DNA from 2 places in the Duganella sp. Leaf61 genome. Region 2 is predicted to be linked to the other one. Evidence: predicted binding sites of a transcription regulator. Region 2 holds the regulator's gene; the other holds the start of a gene.

Region 1 (7,664 bases), on a different contig from region 2:
ATTAAGCTTGACCGGCAGCAGCTGCAACAACGCTCTTCGCTGCTTCTTCCATGGTGTCGGCTGCGATGATCGGCAGACCGGAATCGGCCAGCATCTTCTTGCCCAGATCTTCGTTGGTGCCCTTCATGCGCACGACCAGCGGCACGTTCAGCGACACGGCTTTCACTGCGGTGATCACGCCTTCGGCGATCACGTCGCAACGCATGATGCCGCCGAAGATGTTCACCAGGATGGCTTTCAGGCCCGGGTTTTTCAGCATGATCTTGAAGGCTTCGGTGACTTTCTCAGCCGTGGCACCACCGCCGACGTCGAGGAAGTTGGCCGGCTCGCCGCCGAACAGCTTGATGGTGTCCATGGTGGCCATGGCCAGGCCGGCGCCGTTCACCAGGCAGCCGATGTTGCCGTCGAGCGAGATGTAAGCGAGGTCGAATTTCGACGCTTCGACTTCAGCTGGATCTTCTTCGTCCAGATCGCGGTAAGCGACGATTTCTGGTTGACGGAACAGGGCGTTGGCGTCGAAGTTGAACTTGGCGTCCAGCGCGATAACCTTGCCCGAACCGGTCAGGATCAGCGGGTTGATTTCGGCCAGCGACGAGTCGGTTTCCCAGTAGGCTTTGTACAGGCCTTGCAGGTTGGTGACGGCGTCAGGGATCGAGGCTTCTGGTACGCCGATCTTGGCAGCGATGCCGGCAGCTTCAGCGTCGGTCAGGCCGACTTTTGGATCGATGGCGATCGAGTGCAGCAGTTCAGGGTGCGATTCAGCGACTTCTTCGATGTCCATGCCGCCTTCCGACGAGGCCATCAGAACAACGCGCTGCGATACGCGGTCGGTGACCAGCGATACGTACAGTTCCTTGTTGATGTCTGCGCCTTCTTCGATCAGCAGGCGACGTACTTTTTGGCCTTCTGGACCGGTCTGGTGCGTGACCAGTTGCATGCCCAGGATTTGCTCGGAGAATTCTTTAACTTGTTCCAGCGATTTTGCGACTTTCACGCCGCCGCCTTTACCACGGCCACCGGCGTGGATTTGTGCTTTTACAACCCAGACCGGGCCGCCCAAGGTTTCAGCAGCTTTTACTGCCTCTTCGACGGACAGGCACGGAATACCGCGTGGTACCGTCACTCCGTATTTCCGGAGGATTTCTTTGCCTTGATACTCATGGATCTTCATGCTGGCTTCCCTTCTGATGCTGATGTGTAAAAATCGATTAAGACTGCGGAATAGTGTGATGCTCGGGTAAAACTATGGCCCGGTCGCTGATCGTACTGGCGGCAAGGCAAATCGGGGGGTGCATGAGGAGGGTGTAACCGGCATCGATACCATGCGGTCCGCCATGGCGTGTACACGCTGAGGCGGCGATCGCGCGCGTGCGGGACGCACGACGAGGAACAGGAATCGACAATGACATAAGATGAATACCGCTCGCGCGGCATGATTAGTTAGCAGCCCTGTACATTTCTCTTATAAAAAATATACGTTGCCGTAGCTTCTACGGACAACCACCGCACCCACGGTGCTGCAAAAACCGTAAAAGTGTAGCACACCCCAGACCGAGTTGATACGTGTCATATGACATCTGGCGATAAACCGTTGGCGCTGGCAGGGGTATTTGCAGGCATTCACAATGGAAATATCGGCAATCACTGGTCGAAATCGGCCGTGCCTTTCATGGCGGTGCGAATGGCGCGCTGGGAGAAGCCGCGTTGCAGCAGGAAGCGCATTTGCTTGTTGCGCCCTTCGGGGTCGGTGGCAACTTCGCCGAACTTGCGTTCCCAGATCTCGCAGCAGCGCGCGGTCTCGGTGTCGGCCAGGCTTTCCTTGAGGCCTTGCAGCGCTTCGCCCTGCACGCCGTGGCTTTGCAGCTCGGCCATGATGCGGGCATTGCCGAAACGGGCAGAACGGCGGTGGATCAGCGATTCGGAAAAACGTTCTTGCGACAGCCAGTTGTTTTTTTCGAGCAGGTCGAGCAAGGCGTCGACGTCGTCGGTATCTTCGGCATAGCGTGCGAGCTTGCGCGACAGTTCGAGACGGCTGTGCTCGCGTTGGGACAGGTAGCGCAGGGCGCGGCCTTTGAGGCTGAGGGGGGGACGGGGCATGATGGAACCTCTAAGAATGCCGGGCGATGATGGCCCGGCACTCCTTAAAACATACGCAACGTCAACTTAAGCCGCGTCGGCTTCGCCTTTGGAAGGCTTGAGCTTGACGACGGTATCAGGCTTTTCAGCGGCCACTGGCGCCAGTGGCGGCAGCGAACGTACGCCCAGCGATTCGCGCACGCGGTTTTCGATTTCCCACGCCAGTTGCGGACGCTCTTGCAGGAAGATACGGGCGTTGTCCTTGCCCTGGCCGACGCGTTCGCCGTTGTAGCTGTACCACGAACCCGATTTCTCGACGATCTTCGCTTCCACGCCCAGGTCCAGGATTTCGCCTTCGCGCGAGGTGCCGGCGCCGTACAGGATGTCGAAGTGCGCTTCCTTGAACGGTGGCGCAATCTTGTTCTTGACGACCTTGACCTTGGTTTCGTTACCGATGACTTCGTCGCCGGACTTGATCGAACCGGTACGGCGAATATCCAGGCGCACGGAGGCGTAGAACTTCAGCGCGTTACCGCCGGTGGTGGTTTCCGGGCTGCCGAACATGACGCCGATTTTCATGCGGATCTGGTTGATGAAGATGACCAGGGTGTTGGTGCGGTTGATCGAGCCGGTGAGCTTGCGCAGTGCTTGCGACATCAAACGTGCTTGCAAACCTGGCAGCGAATCGCCCATGTCGCCTTCGATCTCGGCGCGTGGGGTCAGCGCGGCGACGGAGTCGATCACGACCATGTCCACGGAACCGGAACGCACCAGGGCGTCGCAAATTTCCAGCGCTTGTTCGCCGGTGTCCGGTTGCGAGATCAGCAGGTCGCTCAGGTTGACGCCCAGCTTTTGGGCGTAGGTGACGTCCAGTGCGTGCTCGGCATCAATGAACGCGCAGGTGCCGCCCAGTTTTTGCATTTCCGCGATGGTTTGCAGGGTGAGCGTGGTTTTGCCCGAGGATTCAGGACCGTAGATTTCCACCACGCGGCCGCGCGGCAGGCCGCCGACGCCCAGCGCCACGTCCAGGCCCAGCGAACCGGTGGAGACCACTTGTACTTCTTCGATCGGCGCACTGGCATCCATGCGCATGACGGAACCTTTGCCGAACTGCTTCTCAATCTGAGCCAGCGCGGCGGCGAGCGCCTTGGCTTTCTCGGATGCGGGTACTACAGCTTTTTTATCGTCCATAATGTGCTTTCAACCAGTTGGTGGTGACAATTTGTCGGTACAGGTAGTACTGTATAAAAAAACAGTGATAAGCGCAAGCGCGATTTGATTGAAATGTCGATTAATTTTGGTGGCGCCCGGGCGCCGTGCAAAAATTCGCCAGCAAGCAAAAAATCCAACACAATACCGGCTTGAGTCTTTGCCCCAGTGCACCCGGAGTATCCACATGCGTATATTACTTGCCGAAGATGACGGCGTTCTCGCCGACGGGCTCACCCGCTCGCTGCGCCAGTCCGGCTACGCCATCGATTGCGTGCGCAACGGCCAGGAGGCCGATACCGCCCTCTCCACCCAGGAGTTCGACCTGCTGATTCTCGACCTGGGTCTGCCCAAGCTGTCGGGCCTGGAAGTGCTGCGCCGCTTGCGCTCGCGCGGCTCGCTGCTGCCGGTGCTGATACTCACCGCAGCCGACTCGATCGAGCAGCGCGTCAACGGTCTCGACCTGGGCGCCGACGACTACATGGCCAAGCCATTTGCGCTATCGGAACTCGAAGCGCGGGTGCGCGCCCTCACCCGCCGTGGCGCGGGCGGTGGCGCCACCGTGATCAAGCACGGTCCGCTGTCGTACGACCAGGTGGGCCGCAGCGCCTATATCAACGAGCAGATGCTGGACCTGTCGGCGCGCGAACTGGGCTTGCTGGAAATCCTGCTGGCCCGCACCGGCCGCCTGGTCTCCAAGGAGCAACTGGTCGATCACCTGTGCGAATGGGGAGAAGAGGTGAGCAACAACGCCATCGAGGTGTATGTGCACCGGCTGCGCAAGAAGATCGAGGTGGGCGGCGTGCGCATCGTCACCGTGCGCGGTCTCGGCTATTGCCTGGAAAAATATTCTGACGCGAAGGCTGCTGCCGTCGAAGCCGGAGACGCGGTCAAGTGAGCCAGCAGGCGGCCGACGCGGGAGACGACGCCCCCGAGTACCAGCCGCCTGTCGTCGAGCCCGACGAGAGCATGCAACGCTCGCTGTTCGGCGAGATCCTCGACTGGATGCTGGCGCCGCTGCTGCTGCTGTGGCCGATGAGCATCGCGATTACGTACCTGGTGGCCAAGTCGATCGCCAATCAGCCGTTCGACCATGCGCTGGAAGACAGCGTGACCGTGCTGGCGCAGCAGGTACGCTCGGTCGATGGCAAGCTGATCCGGGGCTTGTCCGGCGCCGCGCGCGACATCCTGCGCGCCGACGATGTCGATAACATCTATTTCCAGATCCTCGGGCCGCGCGGCGACGCCATCGACGGCGACCGCGACCTGCCCCACCCCGGCAGCGATCCCGACGAAGACCAGGCCCGCGCCGGCAGCGTGCGCTTTCGCAACGACACCATGCATGGCACCCCGGTGCGCGTCGCCTACATCCATATCCGCGTCGAACCCAGCGACAGCGCCCCCTCGTCCCATCCGCCGCTGGCGCTGGTACAAGTGGCCGAAACACTGGAAAAACGCGCCCAGCTCGCCAACGAGATCATCAAGGGCGTGATCCTGCCGCAGTTCATCATCCTGCCCATCGTGCTGGCCCTGGTGTGGTTTGCGCTGTCGCGCGGGCTCTCTCCGTTGGCGCAGCTGCAGGAACGCATACGCGCACGCGGGTCGGATGACCTCAGCCCCATTGCCTCGAACCTGGTGCCGGAGGAAATTTCGCCGCTGGTCGGTTCGCTCAACGAAATGCTCGAACGGCTGGGCCACACCATCGAGATGCAAAAACGCTTTATTGCCGACGCCGCGCACCAGATGCGCACGCCGCTGGCGGGCATGCGCATGCAGTCCGAGCTGGCGCTGCGCCAGACCGACAGCGGCGAAATTCACCGCTCGCTCGAGCAACTGGCCAAGAGCTCGGAATCGGCCACGCGGCTGGTCAACCAGTTGCTGGCCCTGGCCCGCGCGGAAAACCAGCCGCAGGCCGGCTCCAGCATGGTGCAACTGGAGCTGTCGGCGCTGGCGCGCAGCACCGTGCACGACTGGGTGCAGGCCTCGTTCGTGCAGCAGATCGACCTCGGCTACGAAGAACCACCGGCGCCGGTGCACATCGCCGGCGACCCCACCATGCTGCGCGAGCTGCTGTCCAACCTGATCGACAACGCGCTGCGCTACACGCCGGCCGGCGGCAGCGTTACCGTCCGGGTGCGCGTCGATATCGAAGACCATGCGCTGCTGGAAGTGGAAGACACGGGCCCCGGCATTCCACCGGCCGAGCGCACCCGCGTGTTCGAGCGGTTTTACCGCATCCTCGGCAACACTGCCGAAGGCAGCGGCCTGGGCCTGGCCATCGTGCGCGAAATCGCCCAGCAGCACGGCGCCGAGGTGGATGTGTTCAACAATCCGCGCGTGCAGCAGGCCAAGCTGCCGGGCAGCCTGTTCCGCCTGACCTTCCCGCTGCCAGCCGATCCGCCAGATACGCCCGATGAGCCGCCCCACTTTGGATAGCCAAGGATAAAGCATGGATAAATCCATTCGCCGCCACCACTGGCAGCAAACCCGCCGCATGACCGGCTGGTTATTGCTGCTGTGGCTGATCACGACGTTTTGCGCGGCGTTTTTCGCGCGCGAACTGAACAACCTGTCGATCTTCGGCTGGCCGCTGTCGTTTTACCTGGCCGCGCAAGGCGCGTCGCTGGTATATCTGGCCATCATCGGCTTCTATGCCTGGCGCATGCGCCGGCTCGACCGCCAGGCCCGTGCCGCTGCCAGGATCAAACCATGACAGAACGCAGCTTCGTCAGCAAACTGCGGCGCTACTACCTGCTGTTTACCGCCGGCTTCGGCGGTTTTTTGCTTTCCCTCACGCTGCTGGAACAGGAAGGCATGCCGCGCATCTGGATCGGCTACCTGTTCATGTTTGCCACCATCGTGCTGTACGCGATTCTGGGGGTGCTGAGCCGCACGTCCAACGTGCTTGAATACTACGTGGCGGGGCGCAAGGTGCCGGCCATGTTCAACGGCATGGCCACTGCTGCCGACTGGATTTCGGCAGCGAGCTTCATCAGCCTGGCCGGCGGCCTGTACCTGCACGGCTTCGATGGCCTCGCTTACATCATGGGCTGGACCGGGGGCTACGTGCTGGTCGCCTTGCTGATCGCGCCATACCTGCGCAAGTTTTGCCAGTACACGATTCCCGATTTTCTTGCCATGCGCTTCGGCGGCGTCGGTGGAGCGAATGGCGAAGACAACCCGGCCGGGCGCGTGGTGCGCATCATGGCGGTCATGGCCACCATCATCGTCTCGTTTACATACGTGGTGGCGCAGATTTACGCGGTGGGGCTGATCACGTCGCGCTTTACCGGCGTCGATTTTTCCGTGGGGATTTTCCTGGGGCTGGCGTCGATCCTGGTCTGTTCGTTCCTGGGCGGCATGCGGGCGATTACCTGGACCCAGGTGGCGCAATACATCATCATTCTGGTCGCGTTCCTGTTGCCGGCGATCTGGATGTCGATCAAGCTCAGCGACAATCCGATCCCGCAAGTAGCCTATGGCAAGTTGCTGCCCAAGCTCAGCGCGCGCGAAGCGGTGTTGCAGGCCGATCCGAAAGAAGCGGAGGTGCGCGCCATCTTCCAGCAGCGCGCCGACGATTACCAGCAGCGGCTCGACAACTTGCCCGCCTCGTGGGAAGCGGGACGGCGCGACGCCCAGCGCCGGCTCGACCAAGTAAAAACCCGCAACGCCTCGCTGCTCGACATACGCAGCGCCGAACGGGCGCTGATCGCCTACCCGAAGAACCCGGAAATCGCCGCCAGCGAATGGACCGAAGCCCATGCCTACAACCTGGCCCGGGCCCGTCCGATCAACCCGCACGCGGAGCCGTACGCGGGCGACGCGGAAACCTCCGCCATCAAGCGCAACAACTTCGTCGCGCTGGTGTTCTGCCTGATGCTGGGCACGGTGGCGCTGCCCCACATCCTGATGCGCGCGTACACCACGCCGTCGGTGCACGAGACGCGGCAGTCGATGGTGTATGCGCTGTTTTTCATCCTGCTCATTTACCTGACCATTCCGGCGATGGCGGTCCTGGTGAAATACGATATTTATACGGCGCTGGTCGGCAGCGACTTCAACCACCTGCCCGGCTGGGTGTCGTACTGGGCCAACGTGGACAAGCTGACGCCACTGTTCAGCATTACCGACGTCAACCGCGACGGCGTGGTGCAACTGGCCGAAATCACCATCGACGCCGACGTGCTGGTGCTCGCCGCGCCCGAAATCGCCGGGTTGCCGTACGTGGTTTCGGGCCTGGTGGCCGCTGGCGGCCTGGCTGCCGCGCTGTCCACTGCCGACGGCCTGCTGCTGGCGATTTCCAATGCGCTGTCGCACGACATCTATTACAAGATCGTCGACCGCCACGCGTCCACCCAGAAGCGCGTGACGATTTCCAA
Region 2 (7,664 bases):
CTGGACGAAGTCTTTCAGGGTGTCTACGTCTTTGTAGTCCACTTGCTCAACGCCAGCGGCGGTGAAGCGGCAGAACTTCTTGCGCTTGAACAGTGGGTTTTGTTGCTTACGCTTTTCTTTAAGCTTGAGCTTGTTTTTGTCGAACTTTTTACCGAATGCCATGTGAGGCTCCTGTATTTAAATTGAGCTGTCCGTGACAGCACTAAAATCAATGATGTGAAACACCAGGCTTTTGCTATTGCGCGTCTTCTTGTTCAGGAAACCGGTGAACTGGTACACCCCGCCCAGCGGCGCCGCGTTGAACTTGCCTGAAATCTCGCCTGCGGCAACCGCAGAAATTTCAAACTCGCTCAACCGGGCGATTCCCGCCTCCATTTGCTGCGACCGATGCTGGAGTACAGCATTGATGATCGGCATGCCTGCCGGGGTGTAACGCAAGGCGTCACGCTCGGCAATGAGGGCAGTGAACTGGAGCTGGTTCAGCTCGGTTCCTTGAAACAATTAGGCTGCGGCAGGAGCTGGAGCAGCTGCTGGGGCTTCGGTGCGATGCGATTTGGCAGCATCTTCACGTTGTACCGACTTCATCATTGGCGAAGGAGCGGTTTCCGCTTTCTTCAGCTTGACGGTCAGGTGACGCAGCACGGCATCATTGAATTTGAATGCGGTTTCCAGCTCGACCAGGGTCTCGTTGTCGCATTCGATGTTCAGGCAGATGTAGTGTGCTTTGGCCAGTTTCTGGATCGAGTAAGCCATCTGACGACGGCCCCAATCTTCAACACGGTGCACGGAGCCACCGCGGGTCGTTACAGTGGTTTTGTAACGTTCGATCATCGCGGGCACTTGCTCGCTCTGGTCCGGGTGGACGATAAATACGATTTCGTAGTGACGCATGAAAACTCCCTTAAGGACTTGTGAATATAGCCCACCCTGGCGTCAAGACAGGTGTGGGAAGAGGTAAGCCCGCGACTATAGCAGCTTTTTCAGCGGAACGCCAGCCCGGTGTTGCCGGTGCTACAGTGCGATTTTCTTGTTCTGGAAACATGATCATGAAGTATCTGATTGCACTTGCGGCGCTGCCCGCCCTGCTGTTCTCTCCGCCCGGTCTGGCTGCCGCACCGCACGAAGAGGCGCCCATCAAGACCCGGGCCTACAGCACCCCTGCCCTGCTGTTCGCGCTGCGCACCGACACCCAGACCCTGGCGCGCCTCACGCCCGTGCTCGACCCCAGTTTCGATTTCGTGCCCGGCCCGCGCGAAGACGCGCGCCAGGGCAATGGCTACCGCCACCTGGGCGACCTGGCCCTGACCGTCCGCACCGGCAATGGCGCCGAGCGTACCTACACCTCGTTCGAGGCGCGCCGGCCGATCCACATACTGCCCGCAGGCCGGGCGCTGGCCGCTGCCGACATCAGCGCCAGCATGGGCGCCGAGATGGGCGCCAGCGTGCCGCTGGCAGTGGAACGACGCTGGCTTAACGAGCGCGGCACGCTGGTGCTGCGCTTTACCCTGATCAACCGGGATCGGCAACCGGTGCAGGTGGTGTCCGCCAGCATGCCGATGGTGTTCGAGCAACAAGGCTTCGGCGCCTCGGCCAAGGAACGGCAGGCCAGCAGCAGCACCGTCAAGCCGCGCCCGGGCGCGCCGGGCTCGGTGGAAGTGGCGCGCGCGAACGGCCAGCCGCCGGCGCTGCGGCTGCAACCGGACGGCCGCACCCCGCTTGACAGCTGGCAAGCCATGCCGGGCGGGCAACTGCAGGGCGAACAGTACGCCAGTTGGGTCACCAGCGGGTTTACCCTCAAACCGGGCGCCAAACGTGACATCGGCGTGCGATTCGTGATCCAGCCGCAAGGGGCAACGCGCTGATTTCTCATAGGGGAGCGTGGCACACTCCCCTGTGCAACAACTTTTTTCACATTATTTCGCTCAAAGCAAGAAATTCCCTTGCATTGGCGGTCATACTGTACAAAAATACAGACTGTCTATATACACAGCCCATTTTTTTACTGACCACGCCCATGATCAAGCTCACCGCACGCCAGGAACAAATTCTCAATCTGATCAAGGATGCCATCGAGAACACCGGCTTCCCGCCCACGCGCGCCGAGATTGCCAACGAACTGGGCTTCAAGTCGGCCAACGCCGCCGAGGAACATTTGCAGGCGCTGGCACGCAAGGGCGCGATCGAAATCGCCGCCGGCACCTCGCGCGGCATCCGCCTGCTCGGTGTCCATGCCGAACCTTCGACGTCCAAGATGCCTGCCGCGCTAATGATGTCGCTGCCACTGATCGGCCGCGTGGCTGCCGGTTCGCCGATTCTGGCGCAGGAAAACCTGGAAGCGAGCTACAACGTCGATCCGGCCATGTTTTCGGCCAAGCCCGACTACCTGCTCAAGGTGCGCGGCGAATCGATGCGCGACGCCGGCATCATGGATGGCGATTTGCTGGCCGTGAAAAAAATCGACAGCGCCAAGAATGGCCAGATCGTGGTGGCGCGCATCGGCAACGAAGTAACGGTCAAGCGCTATCGCAAGACGGGGTCGCTGGTGGAACTGCTGCCGGAAAACCCGGAGTTCAAGATCATCAAGGTCGATCCCGAGGCGGACGAGTTTGCGCTCGAAGGCCTGGCAGTAGGCCTGATGCGCACCTGGCACTAAAAAATATGGACCGCCGCGGCGGTCCATTGTTTTAACAACCTTTCAGCGCGCAGCTGAAGTCTTCCAGCAGGTCGTCCTCATCCTCGATGCCGACCGACACCCGTATCAGCGACTCCGCAATCCCCATCGATGCACGCCGTTCGGCGCCCATTTCAAAGAAGATCGTGTGCGCCACCGGGATGATCAGGGTGCGCGTGTCGCCAAGGTTCGACGCCGGGATTGCCAGCTTGAGGCGATTGAGGAAGTCAAAGCAATCGATGCCATCCTTCAGCTCAAAGCTCAGCAGCGAACCGTGCTTACGGAACAGCTCGGAGCTGATGCCATGCTGGGGATGCGATGCCAGGCCCGGGTAGTACACCGCCGCCACCCGCTCGTCCGATTCCAGCAATGTGGCCAGCGCCAGCGCGTTGCTGCTGGTGCGTTCCATGCGCAGCGCCAGGGTTTCGGCGCCGACGGCAATGTGGTGCGCCGCCTCGGGCGCCAGGGACGAGCCGAAGTCGCGCAGCGCCTTGGCGCGGATTTGCGCCAGGCCCCATTGCACCGGCTGCGCCTTTTTATAGTTCTCGTAGATGTTGGGGAACCGGGTCCAGTCGTACGCGCCGGTGTCGGTCAGGCTGCCGCCGAGCGCATTGCCGTGGCCGCCGATCGACTTGGTCAGCGCATTGACCACCAGGCCGGCACCGACCGATTTCGGTCGGAACAAATAAGGCGTGGTCATGGTGTTATCGACCACGTACAGGATGCCGCGTGCCTGGCACAGTTCGCCAATGCGCTTGAGGTCCGCTACTTGCGTGCGCGGGTTGGCGATGGTTTCGACAAATACCACGCGGGTGTTGTCGGTGATCGCCGCCTCGACATTGGCAACATCGGTGGCATCGACAAACGACACGCCCACGCCCTGCGCCATGGTGGTTTGCCACAGGCTGTTGGTGTTACCGAACAAGAACGACGACGACACCACGTGGTCGCCGGTGCGCAACAGCGCCTGGAACACGGCGCCGATCGCGCCCATGCCGGTAGCAAAGCAGATCGTGCCCACGCCCTGCTCCATCTTGTTCACCTTGTCTTCCAGCGCGGCGATGGTCGGGTTACCCTGGCGACCGTACCGGAAGCCCGGCTCCTTGCCCTGGAATACCGAGGCCAGCTGGCGCGCATCGGCATAGCCGAACGCGACCGACGTATGGATCGGCTTGTGCAGCGAACCGTGCTCGATGCCCTTCTGGCGGTCGTTGTGCAGGATGGTGGTGGTGAAACCGTAGTTTTTCTTGTCTGTCATGGACGATCAGCCCTCGGCGGCAGCCAGGTTCAGGTTCAGCTGCGAACGGCCCGCGTCTTCCGGCTTGGCGGCCTTGGTCGGGTTGTTGCGCTCGTTTTCGAGCTTGTCCAGGTACTCGCGGCTGACGTCGCCGGTGATGTACACGCCGTCGAAGCACGACGCTTCAAAGCTGGTCAGTGCCGGGTTGACGTCGGAAATGGCTTGCTTGAGCGCATCGATGTCCTGGTACACCAGGGCGTCGGCGGTGATCTCGCGACACACTTCTTCCACCGTGCGACCGTGGGCGATCAGCTCGTCGCGGGTAGGCATGTCGATGCCGTACACGTTCGGGTAGATCACCGGTGGCGCGGCCGACGCGAAGATCACTTTCTTGGCGCCGGAGTCGCGTGCCATCTGCACGATCTCGCGGCTGGTGGTGCCGCGCACGATGGAATCATCGACCAGCAGCACGACCTTGTCCTTGAACTCGTCAGGGATTGCATTGAGCTTCTGACGCACGGATTTCTTGCGTGCCGCCTGGCCCGGCATGATGAAGGTACGGCCGATGTAGCGGTTTTTAATGAAACCTTCGCGGTACTCCTTGCCCAGTGCCAGCGCCAGCTGGATTGCTGCCGGACGCGACGAATCGGGAATCGGCATGACGACGTCAATATCGTCGGCCAGGCCTTCGCGCACGATTTTCTTGGCCAGGTACTCGCCCATTTTCAGGCGGGTGTTGTACACCGAGGCGCCGTCGATGACGGAGTCAGGACGGGCCAGATACACGAATTCGAACACGCACGGATTGAGCGACGGATTGTCGGCGCACTGGCGCGTGTGCAGCTGCTTGTCGTTGTCGATGAAGACGGTTTCGCCGGGCGCGATGTCACGCACGAAGCGGAAGCCCATGCCTTCGAGCGCCACCGATTCGGAGGCGATCAGGTATTCGTTGCCCTGCTCGGTTTCATTGATGCCCAGGCACAGCGGACGGATGCCGTACGGATCGCGGAAGGCCAGCAAACCGACGCCAGCGATTTGCGCCACGGCAGCATAGCCGCCGCGCACGCGGCGCATCAGCACGGTAACCGCCTGGAAAATGGTTTCGGCATCGATCGAGATATCGACCGTGGCCTTCTGGATTTCGTGTGCCAGCACGTTGAGCAACACTTCCGAATCGGAATCGGTGTTGATGTGGCGGCGGTCGTTCTTGAACATCTCTTCCTTGAGCTGTTCCCAGTTGGTCAGGTTGCCGTTGTGGGCCAGGGTGATGCCGAACGGTGCGTTCACGTAGAACGGCTGCGCCTCTTCCTCGCTCGACGAACCGGCGGTCGGGTAACGGCAGTGGCCGATGCCCGAGTTGCCCTGCAGCGTACGCATATTACGGGTACGGAACACGTCGCGCACCAGGCCGTTGGCCTTGTGCATGGCGAACATGCTGCTATGATTGGTAGCGATACCTGCCGCGTCCTGGCCGCGATGCTGCAACAGCAGCAGTGCGTCATACAGCAGTTGGTTGACAGGTTGATGGGAGACGACGCCGACGATGCCACACATGTTGATGCTCCTGGACTGGACTTGCAGATTTAAAAACGTTGATTCAATTCACAAATTCAAACTTCAAAAATTCACATGCTGCGCCATTGCAGCGGGAAGGTAGTCCTTGACCACGCGCGCTCCCAGCTCACAGTACGGGCTGAGCAGCGCATTCTTCCAGAGTTCTTCTTGCGGCAATGCCGTCATCCCACCCAAGATGACGGCGGCCAGCACGATTACAAGGCCGCGGCCCAGGCCGAACACTGCGCCAAGCAGGCGGTCGAACAGGCTCAAGCCGCCGGCGTCAAGCAGGGCGCCCAGCACCATCGATAGCAAACCCATCAGGATCCGCGCGCCGATGAACAGGGCGATGAACGCCAGGATCAGCCGCAGTACTTCCCCGGGCACAACTTCGGGCAGCATGACCGCCAGTTGCGCCGCGTAGGCGTTGGCCACCACGAATGCCACAATCCAGCCCACCAGCGACAGCACTTCCTTGACCAGTCCGCGCACCATGCTGATCACGACCGATGCGGCCAGCACGAAGATCACCAGGTAGTCGAAGATGGTCACGACAAACGTCCCGGACGGTGCAGCCAGGTCAGACGGTTTCCAGGCGGCCAGCCAGGCCCATGCTTTGCAGCTTGGCGCGGACTTTTTCCGCCTCTTCCTTGCTGCCGAACGGCCCCACGCGCACGCGCGTGACCTCGCCCGACGGCGCTTTTTGCGTGTACGAATTGATGCCGGCCTGCTTGAGGCGCTCGCGCAGTTCGCTGACCTTGGCCTGGTCGCTCAGCGCGGCCACTTGCAGTACGAATTTCTGGCCGGATTCGGCTGCAACGTTGGACGCACCAGGGGGCTTGGCGGTTTTGCCTTCCAGGATGGCCAGGGCGCGCGCATCCTGCGCCTGTTTGCTCTCGGCAGCGGGCTTGGCGGCGGCTTTGGCTTCAGCGGCTTTGATGTCGGCAGCGCGCGACTCGGCCAGCTTGCGGTCGGCTTCGGCGCGGGCGTCCGCCTTGGCTTTGGCTTCCTCGCGGGCCTTGGTCCTGGCGTCGGCTTCGGCCTTGGCTCCCGCCTTGGCGTCGGCCAGCTTGCGCTCGGCTTCGCGCCTGCGTTCCTGCTCGGCGCGGCGGTCGGCTTCCTGCTTGTTGCGGGCGTCGGCCTCGGCCTTGGCGCGCGCTTCGCTGGCAGCCACCGAGCGGTCCAGTTCGTCGGAATGCGCCTGGGCTTGCGGCGACAGGCCGGTCTCGGGCTTGGCGGCCGGCTTGGCCGCTACCGCCGCAGCAGGCTTGGCGTCCTCGACAATTTCTTCGCTGTTGTCGAGCGTATCGCTGTCGGGAATGGTGGCGGCGCGACGCTCGCCGCCAACGGCCGGGGCGCCGGCCGAGCGTTCTTTCGAGGGAATTTTGATATCGATGTCGGACGCCAGCGGCTTGGGCTCGGAGTCGAGCAGCATCGGCAAACCGACCGCCACGGCCAGCGCCAGGGCGATGGCGCCGACCAGGCGGCGGCGCGCGCGTTTCTTTTCAGGCAAGACCGGATCGTCCGCTTCGCGGTCGCGCGAGCGGCGGCGCGGACCATCGGTGGACGAAGCGCGCTTGGAACGGGCACGCTCGAGCGCGGCCTGGTCATCGGCACTGGTGTAATAACCGCTGTCCTGGGCGGATTCTTGCTTGTTTTTGCCGAATTTCGAGAACAAGCCCATGCGTGATTTCAGTCCTGTGTGTTCAATGGAATGAGGATTTTCGCGCTGCCATGACGCCGGCAACGGTGAGGAAAGATCCAAAGACCACAATTCTATCATTCTCCCCGGCCCGGCTGACCGCATTTGCGTACGCTGCTGCCGGATCGTCGAAGATATTGATGGTCCGTTCGGCCTTGTCTTCCTGCACCAGCTGCACCTTGGCCGCCAGTTCCGACGCCGTGGCCGAGCGCGGCGATGGCAAGGTGGCCAGGCACCAGTGATCGACATGCTCGGACATGGCAGCGATCACGCCATCGATATCCTTGTCCTGCATGGAGCCGAATACGGCGAACGTGTACGGGTGAAAGCCCATGTTGCCGAGGTTCTGGTTCAGCGCCGAGGCCGCGTGCGGATTATGGGCGACGTCGAGGATCACGGTCGGACGGCCCGGCAGCACCTGGAAGCGGCCCGGCAGTTCCACCGTCACCAGGCCGGTGCGCACTTCCTGCGCGCCCACCGGCAATTCGATGCGCAGTGCC

The links. The regulator LexA, encoded in region 2, represses DNA repair genes until DNA is damaged. The targets are predictions, from matches to a motif close to ACTGTATNNNNATACAGT.
Region 1: the regulator LexA is predicted to act here: its motif matches at 3,316-3,333, upstream of recA (recombinase RecA).

Annotation. Positions count from the first base shown of each region.
Region 1 covers NZ_LMLM01000001.1:713,806-721,469, forward strand. The annotation lists gene sucC (ADP-forming succinate--CoA ligase subunit beta) at 2-1,171, opposite strand; gene recX (recombination regulator RecX) at 1,642-2,097, opposite strand; gene recA (recombinase RecA) at 2,164-3,267, opposite strand; gene ASF04_RS03110 (response regulator transcription factor) at 3,473-4,183, shown strand; gene ASF04_RS03115 (sensor histidine kinase) at 4,180-5,721, shown strand; gene ASF04_RS03120 (DUF4212 domain-containing protein) at 5,735-5,998, shown strand; gene ASF04_RS03125 (sodium:solute symporter family protein) at 5,995-7,664, shown strand, end outside.
Region 2 covers NZ_LMLM01000012.1:46,612-54,275, forward strand. The annotation lists gene rpsR (30S ribosomal protein S18) at 1-162, opposite strand, end outside; gene priB (primosomal replication protein N) at 178-483, opposite strand; gene rpsF (30S ribosomal protein S6) at 502-891, opposite strand; gene ASF04_RS09205 (DUF5695 domain-containing protein) at 1,047-1,862, shown strand; gene lexA (transcriptional repressor LexA) at 2,015-2,653, shown strand; gene ASF04_RS09215 (cystathionine gamma-synthase family protein) at 2,685-3,929, opposite strand; gene purF (amidophosphoribosyltransferase) at 3,936-5,462, opposite strand; gene ASF04_RS09225 (CvpA family protein) at 5,526-6,014, opposite strand; gene ASF04_RS09230 (SPOR domain-containing protein) at 6,043-7,146, opposite strand; gene folC (bifunctional tetrahydrofolate synthase/dihydrofolate synthase) at 7,169-7,664, opposite strand, start outside.